4 linked regions of the Sporosarcina pasteurii genome follow. The protein of the gene in region 2 interacts with the protein of the main gene of each other region in a pairwise test. Links are inferred from orthologs where the notes say so. Each region holds a gene or a part of one and is shown on either strand. Other genes may lie near its edges. The genes, in order: ptsP, glcT, AB1H92_RS12775 and dnaX.

What was found.
Region 1: the proteins of glcT (region 2) and ptsP interact in binary tests that used the Escherichia coli proteins (3 or more experiments, as listed by UniProt). The link is inferred for Sporosarcina pasteurii from one-to-one orthologs.
Region 3: the proteins of glcT (region 2) and AB1H92_RS12775 interact in binary tests that used the Escherichia coli proteins (3 or more experiments, as listed by UniProt). The link is inferred for Sporosarcina pasteurii from one-to-one orthologs.
Region 4: the proteins of glcT (region 2) and dnaX interact in binary tests that used the Escherichia coli proteins (3 or more experiments, as listed by UniProt). The link is inferred for Sporosarcina pasteurii from one-to-one orthologs.

Annotation. Positions count from the first base shown.
Region 1 is NZ_CP160452.1:760,244-764,607, forward strand. Bases 811-3,781 are described here. They hold ptsP (phosphoenolpyruvate--protein phosphotransferase), read left to right. Parts: upstream 811-1,419; coding sequence 1,420-3,144; downstream 3,145-3,781. Other genes in these bases: AB1H92_RS03470 (VanZ family protein), read right to left, coding at 811-831; AB1H92_RS03475 (phosphocarrier protein HPr), read left to right, coding at 1,154-1,420; AB1H92_RS03485 (Cof-type HAD-IIB family hydrolase), read left to right, coding at 3,269-3,781. Outside these bases: AB1H92_RS03465 (OsmC family protein), read left to right, coding at 1-260; more of AB1H92_RS03470, read right to left, coding at 337-810; more of AB1H92_RS03485, read left to right, coding at 3,782-4,048; AB1H92_RS03490 (sporulation histidine kinase inhibitor Sda), read right to left, coding at 4,288-4,364. UniProt on the Escherichia coli protein: General (non sugar-specific) component of the phosphoenolpyruvate-dependent sugar phosphotransferase system (sugar PTS).
Region 2 is NZ_CP160452.1:1,356,934-1,361,174, reverse strand. What follows is about bases 376-3,223. They hold glcT (glucose PTS transporter transcription antiterminator GlcT), read right to left. Parts: upstream 2,299-3,223; coding sequence 1,453-2,298; downstream 376-1,452. Other genes in these bases: AB1H92_RS06200 (oligosaccharide flippase family protein), read left to right, coding at 2,480-3,223; ptsG (glucose-specific PTS transporter subunit IIBC), read right to left, coding at 376-1,207. Outside these bases: more of ptsG, read right to left, coding at 1-375; more of AB1H92_RS06200, read left to right, coding at 3,224-4,000; AB1H92_RS06195 (DUF421 domain-containing protein), read right to left, coding at 3,991-4,241. UniProt on the Escherichia coli protein: Mediates the positive regulation of the beta-glucoside (bgl) operon by functioning as a transcriptional antiterminator. This is an RNA-binding protein that recognizes a specific sequence located just upstream of two termination sites within the operon.
Region 3 is NZ_CP160452.1:2,659,399-2,663,642, forward strand. What follows is about bases 468-3,318. They hold AB1H92_RS12775 (HPr family phosphocarrier protein), read right to left. Parts: upstream 2,097-3,318; coding sequence 1,839-2,096; downstream 468-1,838. Other genes in these bases: AB1H92_RS12760 (hypothetical protein), read left to right, coding at 468-603; clpP (ATP-dependent Clp endopeptidase proteolytic subunit ClpP), read left to right, coding at 1,072-1,668; whiA (DNA-binding protein WhiA), read right to left, coding at 2,125-3,072; yvcK (YvcK family protein), read right to left, coding at 3,106-3,318. Outside these bases: AB1H92_RS12755 (LemA family protein), read right to left, coding at 1-266; more of AB1H92_RS12760, read left to right, coding at 445-467; more of yvcK, read right to left, coding at 3,319-4,068; RNase adapter RapZ, read right to left, coding at 4,073-4,244.
Region 4 is NZ_CP160452.1:32,974-37,293, reverse strand. The notes cover bases 790-3,716. They hold dnaX (DNA polymerase III subunit gamma/tau), read right to left. Parts: upstream 3,173-3,716; coding sequence 1,406-3,172; downstream 790-1,405. Other genes in these bases: AB1H92_RS00145 (YbaB/EbfC family nucleoid-associated protein), read right to left, coding at 994-1,314; recR (recombination mediator RecR), read right to left, coding at 790-982. Also shown: AB1H92_RS00160 (pro-sigmaK processing inhibitor BofA family protein), read right to left, coding at 1-94; AB1H92_RS00155 (YaaL family protein), read right to left, coding at 151-363; more of recR, read right to left, coding at 386-789. UniProt on the Escherichia coli protein: Part of the beta sliding clamp loading complex, which hydrolyzes ATP to load the beta clamp onto primed DNA to form the DNA replication pre-initiation complex.

The sequences.
Region 1 (4,364 bases), 600 kb from region 2 along the record:
TCGGGATTGATATTACGATGATATTGCGACCACATTTGGATAAGATTAATAAAATCGAAATTATTACAGATGGCACGAGAAAAGAAGAACCGCCAAAAGGATTTACTACCATGGAGATCACTTTCGATATAGAAGGTGATATAGATAGTAAGAAGGTTTGGAGAGCCATTCGTCTCGGAAAAGATAAGTATTGTTCTGTTTCTGATTCATTAAAAGCTGAAGTTGAATTCAAACTAATATTAAATGGTGAAGAAAGTTAACGAAACGCTTGTCCAACACGAATAAAGATCCGTCATTGCAAATGAAGCAAGACGGATCTTTTTCATTTTGTCCCAATTAGGTGCTAATTTTGCGACGACGCTTTCGTCCTTTTAAACGATTTATAATATTCATGATGAGACGTACGATGATCAGTGTAGTGAGTGCACCCGCCATATCAAGCATGACGTCTTGGATGGACGGCGTTCTCCCACCAGTAAGTGACTGGCGATATTCATCACCAATTGCGATAAATAACGTAAATAGCGCTGCAAGTAGGAAACGAAAGGACATTTTAGGTAACAATGTGTAAATTGAAGCGGCAATAAAACCGAAGATGAAAAAATGTGCACTTTTTCTAAGTAGAAATTCTATGAAGTAGTAATAGCCTCTTTCTTCAACTGATACGGTGATGCCCCAATAGGGAATCTCTAACTTAGAAAGCACCGTTTCAAAGGGTTTTCCAGGAAGTAATTTTTGAAGGTTCGGGATAATGGATTGTTGTTCGTAAGTTTGACCGGATGAAATAAACAAAACGGTTAGTAATAAAAGTAAGATAATAAATTTTCTCATATAAAAATCGTACCACGGTCCAAGTCGATTGTATAGAAAAAAATTAACATAAAAGCTAGGTTATTTTTATCAAAAGGAAGGTGCATGAGCTATGCCGTTTTTCGAAGCAATGGACAATTACAGTTCATGAATAAACACTGGCCAAATCAATAGGCACGCTATTATTTTGCAATCGTTTGCAATTGTCACGTGGACAAGATACATTTAAGTAAACGGTAATCGAGTTTAGACTTTTGGAAAGTCCTATTTTTACCTTGAACAGGTTAAGGTAGTAAAGATTCCAAAATCGATTACTCGAAAATCTTAAAGGAGAATGATGATCATGGCAGAAAAACAATTTACAGTAATCGATGAGGCAGGAATCCACGCAAGACCGGCATCTGTTTTAGTCAGCACAGCTAACAAATTCCAATCAGATATCTTTTTAATTCATAAAGGAAGAGACGTAAACTTGAAATCTATCCTAGGCGTTATGTCACTTGGAATTGGTTCAGGTGAAGAGTTTGCAATTCGCGCGGAAGGGACAGACGCAGAAGACGCATTAGTTGAGCTTGAAAAAACATTGCAAAATGAAGGATTGGCAAAATAATGAGCTTATTACAAGGGATTGCTGCCTCAAGCGGTATAGCGATTGCTAAAGCATACCGTCTAGTAGAGCCAGATTTATCTTTTACAAAACAAACGATTGAAGATGTGGCCGCAGAAACAGCAAGATTTGAAGCTGCTATGGCAACTTCAATTAGTGAATTGGAAGCAATTCAAAAAGTTGCTGAAAGGGAGCTAGGTGCCGAAGAAGCTGCAATCTTCACAGCCCATATTTTAGTATTAAATGATCCGGAACTAATTAATCCAATTAAAGACAAAATTAACACGGAGAAGGTAAATGCAGAGCACGCATTACAAGAAACAACCGACATGTTTATTTCCATGTTTGAAGCAATGGAGAATGAGTACATGCAGGAGCGTGCAGCGGATATTCGTGACGTCACAAAGCGAATCTTGTCACATCTGCTCGGTGTGAAAATCGTGAATCCTAGTACGATATCTGAAGAAGTGATTATTATTGCTGAAGATTTAACACCGTCTGATACAGCACAGCTAAACCGTAATTTCGTTAAAGGTTTTGCAACAGATATCGGCGGACGTACATCTCACTCAGCAATTATGGCACGTTCTTTAGAGATTCCTGCTGTCGTTGGGACACAGGAGGCGACAAGGCAAATTCAAGACGGGGATATTTTGATTGTTGACGGATTAACAGGAAAATTACATATTAACCCAACTGAAGAATTGATCGCTGAGTACGAGGCGGAGCAACAAAAGTTTGAAGCACAAAAAGCAGAGTGGGCAAAGCTTGTGAATGAAAAAACAATGACAGTTGACGGCGAACATGTTGAGTTAGCTGCCAACATTGGTACACCTGAAGACTTAGTAGGCGTTATGAATAATGGCGGAGAAGGCATTGGCCTTTACCGTACAGAGTTTTTATACATGGGACGCGACCAATTGCCGACTGAAGATGAGCAATTTGAAGCGTATAAAAAAGTATTAGAAGGTATGGAAGGGAAGCCGGTTGTCGTAAGAACATTGGATATCGGTGGCGATAAAGAACTTCCTTACTTACAACTTCCGGAAGAAATGAATCCATTCTTAGGATTCCGTGCAATTCGTCTTTGTTTAGAAGAACAAGAGATTTTCCGTACGCAATTACGTGCACTTCTTCGCGCGAGTATATTTGGAAACTTGAAGATTATGTTCCCGATGATTGCAACGCTAGATGAATTCAGACAAGCAAAAGCAATGTTAGCAGAAGAAAAAGAAGCACTAGTATCAGCCGGTGAAAAAGTTTCTGAAGATATCGAAGTAGGCATTATGGTTGAAATTCCTTCAACTGCAATTCAAGCTGAACTGTTCGCAAAAGAAGTTGACTTTTTCAGTATTGGAACGAATGATTTAATCCAATACACAATGGCAGCAGATCGAATGAACGAGCGCGTTTCTTATTTATACCAACCGTATAACCCAGCGATTTTACGACTTGTGAAGATGGTAATCGACGCTTCACACCGTGAAGGAAAATGGACAGGCATGTGCGGAGAGATGGCTGGCGATGAACTCGCAATTCCACTACTTCTCGGAATGGGATTAGACGAGTTTTCAATGAGCGCAACATCTATCTTGCAAGCGCGTTCTCAAATTCGCGGGTTGAAGAAGAGTGATATGGCAGCACTTGCCGAAGAAGCACTCCAAATGGGAACTGCCGAAGAAGTCGTTCAAGCAGTGAAAGAAAAACTATCATTCATCACCCAGTAAATAAGTGTCGCTACACTTATCTGAAGAGCAGCATCTTCGAACGAGTCGAGTCGTTTCGAGTTGCTGTTTTTTTATATAAAGAAACACTCTCGTTTGAGAGTGAATACATAAAGGAGAAGATAAAATGACTAGAAAATTAATTATGTTTGATATTGATGGGACCATTTTAGACCATGAAAGTAAAGTGCCAGCGTCAACGAAGGAAGCGATACAATTATTAAAAGAAAATGGTCATGAAGTAGCCATTGCGACGGGGCGATCCCCTTATTTCATAAGCGAATTAAGAGCGTTATTAGAAATCGATTCTTTTGTTTGTTTTAATGGTCAATATGTTGAAATAGATAATGAAGTCATTTACAAGAATCCAACTTCAAAAGAATATTTAAAGGAACTTTTTGATTTCTCATCTGAAAAAGAACATCCACTTGTTTATATGAGTGCTGAGAAAATGAAGTCAACTGTAGAAATGAATCATGTCATGGAAGGTTCCTTTGCGTCCATCAATATTGACACGAGCCATATCCATGTGAATAGCAGCTATTTTAATGAAATAGAAATTTATCAAACACTGTTGTTTTGTCAAGAACACGAAGAAGCGGCATATCGGAAGTCTATGAAAGATTTGAACTTTATCCGCTGGCACCAAAATTCAGTAGATGTCCTTCCGATGGGCGGTTCAAAGGCAATGGGGATTGAAAGGTTTATGGAGCATACAGGGTTTTCAAAAGAAAATGTCTATGCATTTGGAGATAATTTCAACGACGTAGAAATGCTTCAATTTGTCGGCCATGGCGTGGCAATGGGGAATGCCCCAGAGCAAGTGAAGCAGGTTGCAAGATATGTTACGAAAGATGTAGGTGACGATGGGATCGCACATGGTTTGGAAATGGTCGGATTACTTTAATTGAATCATAACATGTAAAAAGCTCATTCCTCTTGAATAATAGAAATGAGCTTTTGCGGCACTACTAGGAGAATCCCTAGTTGGATAGGCGATGTATTCTTTTCCACTTTCCGTCGAAAGTGCCCCAGGGCGGGACAAAGATGTGCCGCGTCTCTGTGGTAATTAGTATACCCTTTCTTTGGCGGAATTATACATGACTATTTAAAAGGACGTTATTCTCTCTAACGTCCTTTTATTTATTATAGGGCAGTCTGTTTTAAAGGCTGTGAGCCATCTATTTTATGCACTAATGATCGAAAATGAATTTCGGCTTTTA
Region 2 (4,241 bases):
ATTTATTAATCATAAAACGGAATAAGAAGTAGTAAATAACCGCAAAGACTAATCCTAATATGATTGTAATCCACCAGGCTTCTTTACCTGGTAAAATACCGAATAAGAAGAAGTCTATTGCACCACCAGAAAACGTGTACCCAATATGGACATCAAAATAGGTCATTAATACAAATGATAGTCCGTCCAATACTGCGTGAATGAAGAAAAGGATTGGTGATAAAAATAAGAAACTGAATTCAAGCGGTTCTGTAATTCCTGTTAAGAAAGATGTTAGTGCACCTGAAATAAATAATCCAGCGACTAACTTCTTTTTCTCAGGACGTGCAGCATGATACATTGCAAGCGCTGCCGCCGGTAAACCGAACATCATAATTGGGAATTCTCCAGCCATGAAATGTCCCGCTGTTAATTCCACATTATCTCTTAACTGTGCAAAGAAAATTGTCATATCTCCGCGAACGATTGCTCCAGCACTCGTCGTATAGGAACCAAATTCATACCAAAATGGCGCGTGGTAAATATGGTGCAACCCGAATGGGATTAGTAATCGTTTAATAAACCCAAAGAAGAACACCGCAATATATGTTCCCTCACTCATTAGCCATAATGATGCATTGTTCATCCCTGTTTGGACAGGCGGCCAAATGACGAGCAGGATAAGTCCTGCAACAAATGAAGCCCCTGCGGTAACAATTGGAACAAAGCGCTTTCCTGCGAAGAAACCTAGGAAAGAAGGCATTTCAATATCATGAAATTTATTGAAACATGCCGCGGCAATTAACCCGACAATAATTCCGCCAAATACCCCCGTTTGCAAAGTTGGAATTCCAAGTACCATCCCATAACTTGGATCTTCCGCTACCATGTCCATCGTCGTTCCTAACCATGAACTCATGACTTGATTTAATATTAAATAACCAACTAAAGCTGCTAATGCTGCAGCACCGTCTCTTGCTAGCCCAATCGCAACACCTATCGCGAAGATCAGCGCCAAGTTTGCAAAGACAATGCCTCCCGCATCCTCCATCACCATCGCGGTCAGTTGAATCCAATCAGCTGACAAAAACGGCATTTTACCGAGCATTGTTTCTTGCTGCATTGCATTCCCAATTCCGAGCAATAAACCCGCAGCAGGCAACAGAGCAACTGGTAACATCAAAGCTTGCCCAACTTTTTGTAAGACGCCAAAAGCTCTTTTAAACATTGTCATTCCTCCAATTTACATTTTAGGTCATCGAATTAAAAATCAATATAAAAAGGCATGAGTATAAGGTGTATGTTGAAATAAGCTTAAGGTTCTCCCTAAACTTTCAACATTTCACCTTCTACTCATGCCTGATCGAATACAGTAACACGTATGAAGATAATTATTGCATATATTTAGTCCGATGACTTTGTACTATTATACTAGCATAAAATTCGAATGAATGCAAACGCATACATCTTCTTTCACACCTGTTCATGAATCGCCCGAATTCGTTGTAAATGTAAGGTTAGAAAAACTGCTTCAGCGTTATATACCTCTTTCTGAAGTTTCTGTTGCATCACTTTAATTAACTTCCAAGCTAAGTTGTAATAGACCGGATATTCTAGCTCAAGTAATTCTTTAATTCTTTTCGGCTCTACTACTTTCTCGCCACGTACGACCCGCTCAATCGTAAAACGTATATGACGTATTAAACGCATATAATCTAGACTTTCTTTATCGATCGTTATTTTAAATTGTTCTTCAATGATTTGAACAAGCTGAACCATTAAGTCTGAGTATGCAGTGAGTTCTCCAACTTCCTTATCACCCATTGCGCTATGAATATGTAATGCAATAAATCCTACCTCATCTTCAGGTAAGTCAATCTCTAGCTTCTTATTGACCAGTTTCGTAACATCCAGCGCGATTCCATATTCTTGAGGATATAATGTTTTTGTTTCAATCAGGAATGGGTTACGAATTGTCATGCCATTTTTCAATCGATGTATCGCAAAAACAAGATGATCAGTTAACGCTACATGAATATGTTCATTTAAAGATGAATCCGATTTTTCTCGAATCATTTCAACGACCGTGATTAGGGTTTTTAATGTTTCATCATCAATTGTATGTAGTAATTGTTTATACTGCTCTTGTTCCACCGGGTCTTTAAGTACAAACATTTTCTCTACTTGTTCTTCGGCAATCTTATCATTCTTTTTTTTCCCAAATCCAATTCCACAGCCAATTAATACGACTTCTTCCTCCTCAGATTTTGCAATAATTACATTATTATTCAAAGCTTTTTCAATTATATATGTCGTCATTCATTCATCCCCAATAGTTTTCTCTAATCTATTGTATTCTAGCATTTGAAAAAGAGAAAGTAATAACATTCATGATTGGGCATACAATTAAGCATGAGAAAATACGGTCGCACTACATATGTAGCGCCATCAGAAAATCATTTCTCCTTAAGACGTTCGATTTGAGAAGGAGTTGTTTTACTTGAAATCATTTATTCGTGGGACAGCTGTTCTGATGTTCGCAGTTTTTTTATCAAAATTACTTGGTTTTGTTTTTAGAATTCAATTCATGCGAATCGCTGGTGAAGAAGCAGTCGGAATCTACATGACCGCTTATCCCGCATTCATCTTTTTTTTATCACTCGTACAGCTCGGTGTGCCGATTGCGATAGCGAAAGTTATTGCGGAACTGGATGTGAAAGGAGAAAAAGAAAAAATCCAGTCCGTCATGAAAACTTCTTATTTACTTACATTTTTTGCGGCACTTGCATTCATTCCAACTTCAATTTTATTCGTACCTTACTTAGCAACGAATCTTCTTGGAAACCCTGCATCAGCAAGCGCATTATATGCTGGGATTGCGATTGTGCCCATTTCGGCAATCGGCGGTTTAATTCGAGGATATTTTCAAGGGATTGCGCGGATGGAAGAAACAGCTTGGTCACAAATTATAGAACAATCATTAAGAATCGCACTAATTACATGGTTATTGCCGCTCGTCTTTTCAGGAGAAAGCAATGCCATGAATGCAGCTTATGCAATGGGCATTACATTAATTGCGGAATTAGCATCTGTCCTCTATTTGTTTTTCAAATATTCGCAGCAAAAGCGTAAACGAAAAACAATCAAATCAGCTAAAAAATTATATCCATTTGAACCGATTCTATCGATCTCACTTCCAGCTTCAGGAAGTAGACTATTTGGTACATTCACTTGGTTTTTAGAACCGATTATTTTCTTGCGTGCACTTACTTTGTCTGGTATTACAGCGATTGCTGCGACTTCATTATATGGCGTTATTTCGGGTGTGCTCATTCCACTCTTATTATTTCCATCTTTTATTCCATATGCACTTTCTGTCGTACTTGTTCCGGCCGTCAGTGGTGCTGCAGCTTCTAGTAATAAAAAGAAATTACGAAATCGAATTCATTTGGCGTTACGTTTATCCGCCATCACCGGTACATTTGCCGCGGCTGTTTTTTTCATACACGGAGCAGCACTCGCGGAAAAACTGTTCCAAGTGACAGAAGGTGCCCATTATATGACGATACTCGCGCCTGTTTTCTTTTTCTACTATATTCAAAGCCCATTATATTCAATTTTACAAGCGACCGGTGATGCAAAGGCGGGTATGATGAACTCCGTTTATGGCGGGATTGCCAAACTTGGGGTCATGTTTGTATTAGCCTCTCAGCCAGGATTACAAGAAACTGGTGCTGTACTAGCAATTGGTTTCGGCGTACTTGTCACTTCATTTCTTCATATTGCAACTTTACGGAAAAATAAAGCTGCTGCAACAGGATTTAGCATGTTTGCACTTCCGTACATTTCATTTATACTAACAGCCATTATACGACCTATCTTTATTCCGGTTGGCAATGTTGGCTTAATCATGGAATGTGTCATCACAACTTTATTTTTATTTATGATTTTGATTTTGACAAGACAATTGCGTTACGGAGACTTCATGCATTTCAAAAGGCTCCTCAAATTTCAGCGATGAGCCTCTTTCAGTTGATATTTAAGCTGTTTATTCTCGTATGAACAATAAAAAATCTGCTCTACATCATGAATCCCTTGCCGTTTCAATTCATCAAGCAACCACTCTTCTGTTTTCCCGATTAACTTAAGGTGTCGCGGCTGAACGATGCCATCACTAATGAGGGCAAGGGCTGGTTGTGTATCATCTTTTGTAAACACCGAAAGATTTCCAGATGGTTCCAGAAACGCATAGGTCACGTCAC
Region 3 (4,244 bases), 1.3 Mb from region 2 along the record:
TCAGGACCCGCAGCACCTGCAAGCCTAGAACGTGCATCCGCAATATCTCCAAGTACCTCTTGTTCATGTGCTGCAAACCCTTTTACTGTGTTGACGAGGTTGGGAATTAAATCCATTCTTCTTTGCAATTGATTCTCAACCTGTGCATAAGACTGGTCAACATTTTCCTCTAATGTCACAAACTTATTGTAACTCGGTACAAGTATCACTGCGAGGAGCACAACGATGCCTATTATGATTCCTAATGGTCCGAGTAATCTTTTCAAAATACCACTCCTCAATAAATTGTTATTTTTACTTTACCCACTTTACTTGCACTATTAAACTTATGCCCAAGCATTTGGCTTTTCAGCGATACTTTAATCATTTTCAGTGTATCCATTCTTTATGTTATGCATATTATTAAAAACACATGCACATACTAAGAGATGGAGGTGGCGACAAATGCCTAAAGAAAATTCAAATAAAAAACCGATTCAAGTCCCAGAAGATGTGGAACTCGGAACAGAATTCAATATACGAGAAGTAAACAGAGACCAACAGAAGCATAAGAGAAAGCATAACGTCACATTAGATCCACGTGAAAACCGATTTAATCAATAAGATACACAAAACGGTAAGCGTAGAGAGCGCCAAATTTTTCAAGTGTTTTTTTATTCGATCATAAAGAGACCTTGTCCGTAAAATCGGTAAAGGTCTTTTTATAAGCGGATCTCACATTGCTAAAAGGTAATCATTAGTACAACAAAAAACCTTACAAACTTTAAAGTTTGTAAGATTTTCTTAGTTTTTTCTATAAACGTTTTGAATTAGCGCCCTCGAGAGGAATCGAACCCCTATCGTAAGAACCGGAATCTTATGTGTTATCCGTTACACCACGAGGGCATATTGAAGTCACTTTAATGACAGCAAGCATTATAGATTATACTGTTAAAACTAATATTTTGCAAGGTCTTTTTGAAAAAGCGTTATATTTGACCTTTATTGACCATGCTATGTATGATAAGAGTACGGTTGAATGGGAAACTCATTTCAACGGACTACAATATCCACCTTGAAGGAGGAAATGAAATGAATTTAATACCAACAGTTATTGAACAAACGAATCGGGGCGAGCGTGCTTACGACATTTACTCACGCTTGTTGAAAGACCGGATTATTATGCTTGGTAGCGGAATTGATGATAACGTTGCAAACTCTATCGTTTCACAGCTACTATTTCTAGAAGCAGAGGATCCTGACAAAGACATTTCGATTTACATTAACAGTCCAGGCGGAAGCATTACAGCAGGTATGGCAATCTTTGACACAATGCAGTTTATTAAACCTGACATTCAAACAATTTGTATAGGTATGGCTGCTTCAATGGGTGCGTTCCTACTTGCAGCTGGAACAAAGGGTAAGCGTTATGCACTTCCGAACTCTGAAGTCATGATTCACCAACCACTTGGCGGTGCACAAGGTCAAGCGACTGAAATTGAAATTGCAGCGAAACGTATCTTATTCCTACGCGAAAAACTCAATACAATTCTTGCTGAAAGAACAGGTCAGCCAATTGATGTCATTGCAGCAGATACAGAGCGTGATAACTTCATGACAGCTGAGCGTGCGAAAGAATACGGTCTTATCGATAATATCCTAACGCGCAACGACTTAACTAATCAATAACCTATCAGTCATTCAATTTCGAGTTCGGTATTGCACCGGACTCTTTTTTTATTGCTTACTAGCCAAAGAACGTTGATACAAATAAAACTGCATCCTAACGATTAGAGTCATCCAATAATTAGGGTGCAGTTCACATAAATATCCGCTGTTTATTTGTAACATCTTTATCTTTAATTTTCTTTTTCAACAAGCTCTGCAAGCGCGGCCAATGCTTGTTCTTCATCATTACCCTCCGCGATTAATGTAATTTGCGATCCTTTCGCAATGGCAAGACTCATGACACCCATAATACTCTTGGCATTCACTTGTCGGTCGTCTCTCTTTAAAAATATATCAGCCCCAAAGCGATTCGCTTCTTGGACAAATAACGCTGCTTGTCTTGCCTGTAATCCAGGCTTCATATTTACTGTTACTCTTCTTTCTGCCATTTGGCACTCTCTCCTTTAATTCACGGTATTATGTAGTTCCTAATCCTCCAGTTCGGAGATTATCCGCTATTTCTTCTATTTTTCTTAATCGATGATTGACGCCTGATTTACTTACTTTCGTACCTGTAACAAGTTCACCAAGTTCTTTTAGAGTAATGTCCTGATGCTCCAACCTTAAACGCGCAATCTCTTGTAATCGTTCCGGTAATTGATCAAGTCCTATCGTTCGTTGAATAAATTCGATGTTATTCACTTGTCGCTGGGCTGCACCAATCGTTTTATTTAAATTAGCTGTCTCACAATTCACAAGACGATTTACACTATTTCTCATGTCGCGTATAATCCGTACGTCTTCAAATTTCATTAACCCAACATGCGCGCCTACAACACCTAGAAAGTCAGATATTTTTTCTGCTTCTTTTAAGTACGCGATATAACCATTTTTTCGTTCAATTGATTTGGCATTTAAACGATAAGTATTCATTAACTCAACAAGCGCTTCACTATGCTCTTTATAAATCGAAAAAATTTCAAGATGATAGGAAGAGGTTTCTGGATTATTTACTGAGCCACCTGCAAGAAATGCGCCTCGTAAATAAGCCCGTTTACAACAATCTTTTTCAATTAAAGCTGGTGAAATTTCATTTTTAAATTCAAACGTTCCCGTTAAGATGAGCAAATCTTTTAATAGCGGTTTTGCACCATCACGAATTCGACAAATATAAACGTTATTTTTCTTTAATTGCATCTTTTTCCGTACGAGCAATTCAATTTTATAAGGATACAAACGTCTCAAATTCGAGTAAAGTCGCCTTGCTATGGCAGCGTTTTCAGTCTGAGCATCTAAACTTAATTTTTTATTGGAGAATGAAAGCGCACCATTCATACGGATAAATGCCGCAACTTCTGCACGTACACAACATTCATCTGCTTCAATTTGTGTTAATTCTTTTTTAGTTCTTGAAGCGAACGACATCGTTTCCCCTCCTTCCTACTTTCCTTTAAGGATTCAACGTGTTTTCATATAGTCCATCAGCCATGTAGCCACTGTTTCTGATTTATGGCGAATATGGCCATCTACCATGACTGCAATATCTTTTTGAACGACATGCGGCACTAGCTTTCTTAATTCTTCTAAATCATGTTCTACTGGCCGCGGAGGACCTTCATACGTGCCAAGATCAAGCAATGATGTAAAATCGGCTGTATTTAATAATACTGTATCGATAAACGCTTCGCCGGCATGGTCATATAATGCTTGGACATGCTCTGAAGCAGTATATTCTAAAGTCTCTCCAGCTTGCGTTGTTAAATTACAAATATACACTTTTTTAGCTGAACATGAAATAACAGCATCCCGGATATCTCTAACAAGAATCGTCGGTAATATACTAGTGTATAAACTTCCAGGACCAAAAACAACTAAGTCTGCATTCATAATTGTTTCTACAGTTTCAGGAAGAGGTTGAACTTCCTCAGGTGTTAGATACACACGACGAATTCTTCTTCCGTAAACAGGTATTTTAGACTCACCAGTTACAATTGTGCCATCTTCTAGTTCACCATGCAACGTAATTCTTTGATTTGCAGCTGGAAGAACTTTCCCTTGTATATTTAATATGTGACTCATTTGTTCGACAGCTCTTGCAAAATCTCCTGTAATATTCGTCAAAGCTGCAAGCATTAAATTCCCAAGGGAATGCCCTTTTAAACTCTCCGAACTTGCAAATCTGTATTGAAACATTTTTTCGATGAGCGGTTCTACATCTGACAATGCCGCCATTACGTTTCGAACATCACCAGGAGGCGGGATATCATATTCATTCAGTAGTCTGCCCGAACTCCCGCCATCATCGGCCACTGTTACAACAGCAGTAATGTCTATCGGAAATTTCTTTAACCCACGGACTAATGTCGATAACCCTGTTCCGCCACCGAAAATGACAATTTTCTTTTCTTTAGAACGAATCATCGGATTAGCCCTTTCTCAACTGAATATCACGGTGCGTAATAAGCGTTTTATATTCTTCTTGGAAATATTTCCCGAAGTGTTCAGCAAATGTCACAGAACGGTGCTGGCCTCCTGTACAACCAAATGCAATGACAACTTGTGACTTACCTTCGTTTTTATATTGAGGAATGAGAAAC
Region 4 (4,320 bases), 1.3 Mb from region 2 along the record:
AAATGAACTCGAAGATACTTTTCACACGCTTCTTGTCCATTACCAATAGAAACAACACAAAACTCGCGATAAAAATACTAATGGCTGCTTTCATGAGGAACACTCCTTTTTATGTGAATGCTCCATCATACGCAACCAAAAGAAAATATATTAGTCTCTACCTAAGTTTCTTGCCTTTGCTTCCTTATATAGATAGAAATGTTTGCTCTCTGTTATTTTACGCCGTATAAAAACTTCTTGATCATAATCATCAAGATGATTTTCAATGAACTTCGCTTGTTCCCATTCATCTCTTGTTTCCGTCATTAACGATCGTAACTTGTCGTCAAATATTCTTTTTAGCTTACTCTTCCTTTTAAACATAGACACCGCCCCTTTTTTCACATCATAGTTCTCGGCGTCCCTCGAGCGCTTTAGATAATGTAACTTCATCTGCATATTCAAGGTCTCCACCAACCGGTAACCCATGTGCAATTCTTGTCGTTCTTATGCCTGAAGGTCTCACTAATCTAGAAATATACATGGCCGTTGCTTCACCTTCAATTGTTGGATTTGTAGCTAGAATCAACTCTTCGACTTCCTCATCTTGCAAGCGCGTTAAAAGAGATGGAACATTTATATCTTCTGGTCCAACCCCATCCATTGGAGAGATAGCACCATGGAGAACATGATAAAGGCCTTGGTAATCTCGCATTTTCTCCATTGCTATTACGTCTTTTGGATCTTGTACAACACATATAAGTGAACGATCACGCTGTTTATCTTGACATATATGACATGGATCTACGTCTGTAATATGTCCGCAAGTTGAACAAAAATGTAAATTCCGCTTCGCATCCACGAGCGCCTTTGCAAAATCTAAAACAGTATCTTCTTCCATTTCTAATACAAAAAACGCCAGTCGGCCCGCTGTTTTCGGACCGATGCCTGGCAATTTCATAAAACTATCAATTAACTTAGATATTGGTTCTGGATAATGCATGCTGATTCCTCCTAGAACATTCCCGGTAGGTTTAGCCCCTTCGTGAACTGTCCCATTGTTGAGTTCGTTAATTCATCCGCTTTTTTCATTGCTTCGTTTGTAGCAATCACTACTAAGTCTTGTAAGATTTCTACATCTTCTGGATCGACTACGTCTGGGTTAATCACAACTTCTAATACTTCTTTATCTCCTGAAACCGTCACTTTGACCATACCGCCGCCAGCAGTTCCTTCGAGACGCTCTTCCCCTAGTTTCTCTTGTGCTTCCGCCATTTTCTTTTGCATTTTTTGCATTTGCTTCATCATACCTTGCATATTTCCCATACCACGCATGTCAATTTCCTCCTCAATTTTGGTTTTACCTTCTCAAAAATTTCTTCTCTTCTATAATAAGTCGAAATGAAATTTTTCGGTACTATATCGATTAATCATCGTGTACTTCAATAAAGTCCTTGCCGAAAATCTTCTCAGCTTCCGCTACAATTGGATCAGCAACTTCTTGTTCTGCTTCTTTTAAAAAGTCCATCATTTCACCCGCGACTCTTTCTTCGTTTTCTTCGCCCGCGTTGTCACCTTGTTTCTCAAGCCCATGATTTCGAATAAAGTCAGACCGAACTTTGAGCCATGATTCCTCAGGAACATAGATCACTTCATACGGCTTTCCCGTTCTAGAGTTGAGGGCGTCCGTTAAACCTGCTCGTAAAGATGGATTTTCGGAAGCCATTAAACAATGGATCTCGTATTTAAACTTTAACACAAACGAGTCCGCAGATGCTGCAACTGGTTCCGCTTCATCTAGAAGAGCTGCATGTGATTTCTGCAACATTTGCAACATACCCGCCCAATTTTCCCGAATTGCTTGGATATCTTGTTTTGTTGCAGCCTTTAATACTTCATTAATTTTACCTGTTGGAATTCGAATAGATTGCGATGACTTTGATGCATTCCTTCTTGGTTGTGGTGCATTTGACTCACCAGGATTCACTTGGACTCCTGACTGGATTTGTTGTTGCAGTTGAGTAATTGTACGTTCCAATTGTTCTACTTTATTCACCAAATCAGGATTTTCATTGGCAAGCGAGTTAGATTGTATCGAGGCTATTTGTGGCTCTAAATGAATCATTTTTAAAAGAGCTGACTCTACATAGACTTTTGCATGATTTGAAAAACGCATTTCTTGTTGTGTCTTTGCCAATATGTCAATAAATGAATAGAGCGTGTCCTGGTCAAATTCCTTGGCTAACTCCTCAAAACGACTATCTGCCGACACAAGTTCCAGTAGATCTTTCAAGTTTGGTGCAGTACGTAAAAGCAGGAGGTCTCTGAAAAACGTAATTAAATCTTCCGCTAGTCGTGAAACGTCTTTTCCTTCTGCAATTAACTGATCTAAAAGAGACAACGTAGTACCTGCATCTTTTTCCTGCAGCGCTTTCGCCAATCGATAAAAAATATCTTCTCCAATTGCGCCTGTCACAAGTAATGCATCATTTACCGACAAACTATCTCCACTAAAGGAAGCAACCTGATCCAACATACTTAATGCATCACGCATACCACCAGAGGCCGCTTGCGCAATAACCTTCAAGGTCCCTTCATCAGACTCAATTTGTGCGTCTTGAAGGACAATTTCCATGCGTTCAATAATATCAGATGAAGTAAGCGGTTTAAAGTCAAATCGCTGACACCTTGAAATGATCGTTAACGGCAACTTATGTGGTTCTGTCGTTGCCAAAATGAACACGGCATGCTCAGGTGGCTCTTCAAGTGTTTTCAACAAAGCATTGAATGCCGAATTCGATAACATATGAACTTCATCAATAATATATACTTTAAACCGTGAATTGGACGGTGCAAATCGAACCTTTTCAATAATTTCTCGCATTTCTTCTACTCGCGAATTTGATGCCGCGTCAAATTCGATTACATCTGTATTAGAACCTTCCGTTATACTGATGCAAGTCGGACACTCATTACACGGTTCGTTCGTCGTTCTTTCTTCACAGTTGAGAGCTTTCGCGAAAATCTTTGCTGCACTCGTTTTTCCAGTTCCACGCGGTCCTGAAAAAAGATATGCATGCGTCGTTTTATTATGAAGGAGGGCATTTTGAAGCGTCTGTTTCACATGGTGCTGGCCGGACATTTCTGCAAATGATTGCGGTCGATAAACACGATAAAAAGCTTGATAAACCAACACTTACCTCTCCTTTTGAATACATTTTTTCAATACTTCCATTGTAGCACAAATGCCATCCTATTACATTTGTTATTATCCTGATTTCTCAACCTACAGAGCTACTTCTTAATTTTAAGCAAAATAAAAACCCGTCCATCCCTGAACGAGTTTGAATAATTCTATGTAATGCCGTGCACCTTCCTCCGACTGCCGAACATATGCGTTACTCCTGTCGCCAGCTCAGCCTAGGCAACCCTACGGCACATGAAAGATTCCACTTAATGCTGCTTCCTTCCGGACCTGACATGGTTCATGGATTTTCATTGCGCAGGACCCAAACGTCAACACTACGTGCAAGAGGCAGACCATACATTCGAACAGCCTCGGGAAGGAATTCAGTCTTGCTAGAGCGGATTGCAAGTTACAAGGTTCCGCTATTCCCCCACCTAGCACGGCAATACTTAGTATACTAAATTATAACGGAAAAATCAACACGTGATTTAAAATGACTCATCATAAATCATTTTATCAAAGTTATTTCTATTCCTATACAACGAAAAGAATTAGAACAAGAACATATTGTTGTAGATAAACGAAACTTTTTGGAAGTCAATCCGTAGTAAAGATATAAAGTACTTTCATGAGGTGATATGAATGTTTAATCGAACGCCTAAGTGCTCCGAGTGTGGTATTGAAATTAAAGGAGATGATGTTGTATTCTTGAAAATGCGTTATCCAAAGCGAAAAGGAATGGTTGAAATTAAAGCATACCTTAATAACGAAGGAACTTTTCTATGTGAAAATTGTTTTCAATATCCTTCAAAATAAAAGAACAAGCATGCATCCTTGTCCTTATATTCAAACGGCTGATTTACTCTAATTAATGTTTCTTAAAAATCTTTCTTGAAAACTGTTGACATTATATTTTTTACATGGTAAATTATTAATTGTCTTACGGAGGAATACCCAAGCCCGGCTGAAGGGATCGGTCTTGAAAACCGACAGGGGTGTTAAAGCCCGCGGGGGTTCGAATCCCTCTTCCTCCGCCATAATTTTAAATTAGCGCATAAATTTAGAGATTGAATTCGTTACACGGTAACGAATTTTTCTTATCAAATAATAGACTGAAAATAAAAACACTCTTAATGAGTGTTTTTTTGTTTTCC